Regions from separate parts of the Mixta sp. BE291 genome, predicted to be linked through region 1. Evidence: predicted binding sites of a transcription regulator. Region 1 holds the regulator's gene; the other holds the start of a gene.

Evidence for each region. Region 1 encodes CRP, which controls carbon source genes, mostly activating them, when cyclic AMP is high. Its sites were predicted from a motif close to ATGTGANNNNNNTCACAT; they were not measured.
Region 2: a site for CRP is predicted at 880-897, ahead of J2X14_RS11150 (PTS mannitol transporter subunit IICBA). Genes of this name have one in related genera too.

Annotation. Positions count from the first base shown of each region.
Region 1 is NZ_JAVDXN010000004.1:479,830-482,306, reverse strand. It holds gene J2X14_RS12275 (phosphoribulokinase) at 1-527, shown strand, start outside; gene crp (cAMP-activated global transcriptional regulator CRP) at 814-1,446, shown strand; gene J2X14_RS12265 (YccS/YhfK family putative transporter) at 1,510-2,477, shown strand, end outside.
Region 2 is NZ_JAVDXN010000004.1:219,128-221,604, reverse strand. It holds gene J2X14_RS11155 (DUF3053 domain-containing protein) at 32-748, shown strand; gene J2X14_RS11150 (PTS mannitol transporter subunit IICBA) at 1,157-2,477, shown strand, end outside.

The DNA.
Region 1 (2,477 bases):
CACCGTGGCAGCCGCTGCCGGAGCCAACGGACATTCTGTTTTATGAAGGGCTGCACGGCGGTGTGGAGACGCAGCAGCACAACGTGGCGGAAAAGGTCGATCTGCTGGTGGGTGTGGTGCCGATCGTCAACCTGGAATGGATCCAGAAGCTGATACGCGACACCAGCGAACGCGGCCATTCACGCGAAGCGGTGATGGATTCGGTGGTGCGCTCAATGGAAGATTACATTAACTACATCACGCCGCAGTTTTCACGCACCCATCTTAACTTTCAGCGCGTCCCCACGGTGGATACCTCGAATCCTTTTGCCGCGCGCGCCATTCCTTCGCTGGATGAAAGCTTTGTGGTGATTCATTTTCGCGGTCTGGAGGATATCGATTTCCCCTATCTGCTGGCGATGCTGCAAGGCTCCTTTATTTCACATATTAATACGCTGGTGGTGCCGGGCGGAAAAATGGGCCTGGCGATGGAGCTGATCATGCTGCCGTTAGTGAAACGTCTGATAGAAGGCAAGAAAATCGAATAGCTGATAAGTCAGCCAAAGCATTGCCTGGGCTGGCAACAACTACACGGCAATTGTCCGATTCAGCACAAGCTGAAGCGAGACAACAGGAGACAGTAAGATAAAGCTGTGCTACAAACAAAGCTGTAATATTTTCGTTCTATGAAACGAAAACGGGACGACTGCACGCCTTAAGGCCTCGCAGTTGCCTGCATAAATTTCCAGCAGGAAACGCTTGAAGATTTCCACGCCTGACAGGGAAAACTGCCCCCTGTATTTAGGGCACGATTACAACAGAGGATAATAGCGAATGGTTCTCGGCAAACCGCAAACAGACCCTACACTCGAATGGTTCCTGTCACATTGCCATATCCACAAATATCCATCAAAAAGCACGTTGATTCATCAGGGTGAAAAGGCCGAGACGCTCTACTACATCGTAAAAGGTGCGGTTGCGGTACTGATCAAAGATGAAGAAGGCAAAGAGATGATTCTTTCCTATCTTAATCAGGGTGATTTCATTGGCGAGCTTGGCCTGTTTGAAGAAGGTCAGGAACGCAGTGCATGGGTACGTGCGAAAACCGCCTGTGAAGTGGCTGAAATTTCTTATAAGAAATTCCGCCAGCTGATTCAGGTGAATCCCGATATTCTGATGCGCCTCTCTTCCCAGATGGCGCGCCGCCTGCAGGTGACTTCAGAGAAAGTAGGCAATTTAGCTTTCCTTGACGTGACTGGCCGCATTGCGCAAACGCTGCTGAACCTGGCGAAACAGCCAGATGCGATGACCCACCCGGACGGGATGCAAATCAAAATTACCCGTCAGGAGATCGGTCAGATCGTTGGCTGCTCGCGCGAAACGGTGGGCCGTATTCTGAAAATGCTGGAAGATCAAAACCTGATCTCCGCTCACGGTAAAACGATTGTCGTTTACGGCACCCGTTAAGCACCCCTGAAAATACGGCGTGATGCCTGTCATCACGCCGTATTTATTTTTGGTGATGTCGTGATGTGGCGGAGAATTATTTACCATCCTGAAGTGAACTATGCCCTGCGTCAGACGCTGGTGCTCTGTTTGCCGGTCGCCATTGGCTGGCTGCTGGGTAACCTGCAACAAGGGTTACTTTTCTCACTGGTGCCCGCCTGCTGTAATATCGCCGGGCTGGATACGCCCCACCGCCGCTTTTTTAAACGCCTGATCGTTGGCGGCTCGCTGTTTGCGCTCAGCAGTTTCCTGTTGCAATGGCTTACGCTGCAGCAGGTGCCGCTACCCGTGGCGCTGTTCGCCATGGCGCTGTTGCTCGGCGTTACCGGTGAAATCGGTTCGCTGCATGCGCGTCTGCTGCCCGCCTCGTTGATTGCGGCAATTTTTACGCTGGGTCTGGTGGGGCATATGCCCATCTGGGGCCCGCCGCTGCTTTATATCGGCGGTACCTTCTGGTACGGCCTGTTTAACTGGTTCTGGTTCCGGCTGTGGAAAGAGCAGCCAATGCGCGAGACGCTCAGCCTGCTTTACCGCGAACTGGCTGATTACGGCGAAGCCAAATATACCTTCTTAACGCAGCTCACCGACCCGGAAAAGGCGCTGCCGCCGCTGCTGGCGCGTCAGCAAAAGGTTGTTGATCTGATTAATACCTGTTATCAGCAAATGCATATGCTGGCCGCTAACCGCGATCACAGCCATCGCCATTTGACGCGCGCTTTTCAGGTGGCGCTCGATCTGCAGGAGCATATTGCCGTCAGCCTGCATCAGCCTGAGGAAGTGCAGAAGCTGGTCGAGCAAAGCCATGCGGAAGCGGTGATTCGCTGGAATGCCCAAACCATCGCCGCCCGGTTGCGCGAGCTGGCGGACGATTTGCTGTATCACCGGCTGCCGTCACGTTTCACCATGGAAAAACCGCTGCTGGGGCTGGAGAAAATCGCCCGTCAGCATCCGGAAAATCCGGTGGGTCATTTCTGCTATTACCATTTCAGCCG
Region 2 (2,477 bases), 260 kb from region 1:
GCAAGTTTCTTAATTTACAGGAGTAAACGCTATGACGACCGGAGTTTCCCGCGTCTGGACGCGTCTGTGGCTGCCGTTGGCAGCGATGCTGATCATTCTGCAGCTTACCGGCTGCGGTGATAAAGAAGGTGAACAGCGTAAGGCCTTTAGTGACTTTTTACAGAATACCGTTATGCGCAGCGGTGAACATTTGCCTGCGCTGAGTGAAGACCAAAAACAACGCTTTGGCGACTATGCCAGCGATTACGCCATTATTTATGGTTTTTCGCAGCAGGTAAATAAAGCGGTAGATCAAGGCCTGCGCCCGGTGGTGGATGAGCTTTCCGCGCTGCGCGTTCCACAAGATTATCTGACGCGTCGCGATGCGCTGCGTCAGACCAGCGGTACGCTGAGCGTGCTGACGCAGCAGCTGCAAAATGCGAAAAGCCAGGCGGACAGCAGTAAAGCGGCGCTGAAACAGCCGGACGATCTGAAATCCGTTTACGATCGGGCTTATACGCAGGTGGTAACACAGCCAGCGGCTACGCTGCTGCCGCTGCTGCCCGCGCTGCAATCCCTGAGTCAGGATGTGGTGCAAACAGGCGATTATCTGCAACAGCAGGGCACCCGCGTTTCTTTCAATGACAACGGCGTGCAGTTCCCTACTCAGGAGCAGGCCAGCCAGTACAATACGTTAATGAGTAATGTATCGTCGAAAGCGCAGGCGTTAACGCAGGCGCAAAGCGCAGTACAGGGCGGCCTACAATAATCTCGTCGCGGGCGTCGGATAAATTGCGATGCCCGCGTTTCGGTCCAGATCAAAGTGTGATCTGCCGCATTTTCATACAAAAGTTTATTGTGATCTTCATCACATTTTAGAAACAAACCCGCAGCGATAAAGTGTGATATTCATCACAAAAAGCAGCCTGGCCATGGCGATAATTTCAGCACTGCCGTTTTCCATAAGCGCTTTTATGTGATCTTACTCACGAAAAAGCACCTTCCCCCTCCCTAAAAAGCGTGATCTTTCTCACTTCAGGTGGCTCACTACGCAGCGTCATAAACGCGTGCTAGAGTCCGCCTGCATACAGTAATTCGACGGCTCCCCGCCGAAGCGTCTTAACAAAATCACGCGCTCTCTTATTTGTCAGCGCGTAACAATAAGGGGTGTGTTTTTATGTCCTCATCAGTCAAGGTCAAGGTTCAAAGCTTTGGTCGCTTTCTGAGCAACATGGTGATGCCCAACATCGGCGCGTTTATCGCCTGGGGTATCATCACCGCGCTATTTATCCCCACCGGTTGGATGCCTAACGAAACGTTAGCCAAACTGGTTGGCCCAATGATTACCTATCTGCTGCCGTTGCTGATTGGTTACACCGGCGGCCGTCTGGTCGGTGGCGACCGCGGCGGCGTGGTCGGTGCCATTACTACCATGGGCGTAATCGTCGGCGCAGATATGCCGATGTTTCTGGGTTCCATGATTGCGGGTCCGCTGGGCGGCTGGGCAATTAAAACCTTTGACCGCGCGGTAGACGGTAAAATCAAAAGCGGCTTCGAGATGTTGGTTAACAACTTCTCTGCCGGCATTATCGGTATGCTGCTGGCGATTCTGGCCTTCCTCGCCATCGGCCCGCTGGTACAGGGTCTCTCGCATATTCTTGCCGCTGGCGTGAATATCATGGTGCAGAACAACCTGCTGCCGCTGACCTCTATCTTTGTTGAACCGGCGAAAATCCTGTTCCTGAATAACGCCATCAACCACGGCATCTTCTCGCCGCTGGGTATTCAGCAGGCCAGCGAAGCCGGAAAATCAATTTTCTTCCTGATTGAAGCGAACCCGGGTCCAGGCATGGGTGTGCTGGTTGCCTATATGTTCTTTGGCCGTGGCAATGCGAAACAGTCCGCAGGCGGCGCAGCCATTATTCACTTCCTTGGCGGCATCCATGAAATCTACTTCCCGTATGTGCTGATGGCGCCTCGCCTGCTGCTGGCGGTGATCCTCGGCGGCATGACCGGCGTCTTTACGCTGACGCTGCTGAACGGCGGCCTGGTCTCCCCTGCTTCACCGGGTTCGATTCTCGCCGTGCTGGCGATGACGCCGAAAGGGGCTTACTTCGCCAATATCGCCGCCATTGTGGCTGCTTTCGCCGTCTCCTTCGTGGTTTCCGCCATTCTGCTGAAAACCAGCAAAGTCAAAGACGAAGACGATATCGAAGCGGCAACGCGCCGTATGCAGGATATGAAAGCGCAGTCTAAGGGCCAGGCGGGCGCGCCTGCTGCTGCCGCGATGAACGGCGATCTGAGCCACGTACGTAAAATCATTGTGGCCTGCGATGCCGGAATGGGTTCCAGCGCCATGGGTGCGGGCGTGCTGCGTAAGAAAGTGCAGGATGCCGGTCTGACGCAGATTTCCGTTACCAATACCGCGATCAATGCCCTGCCGGGCGACGTCGACCTGGTGATTACTCACCGCGACCTGACCGAGCGCGCCATGCGCC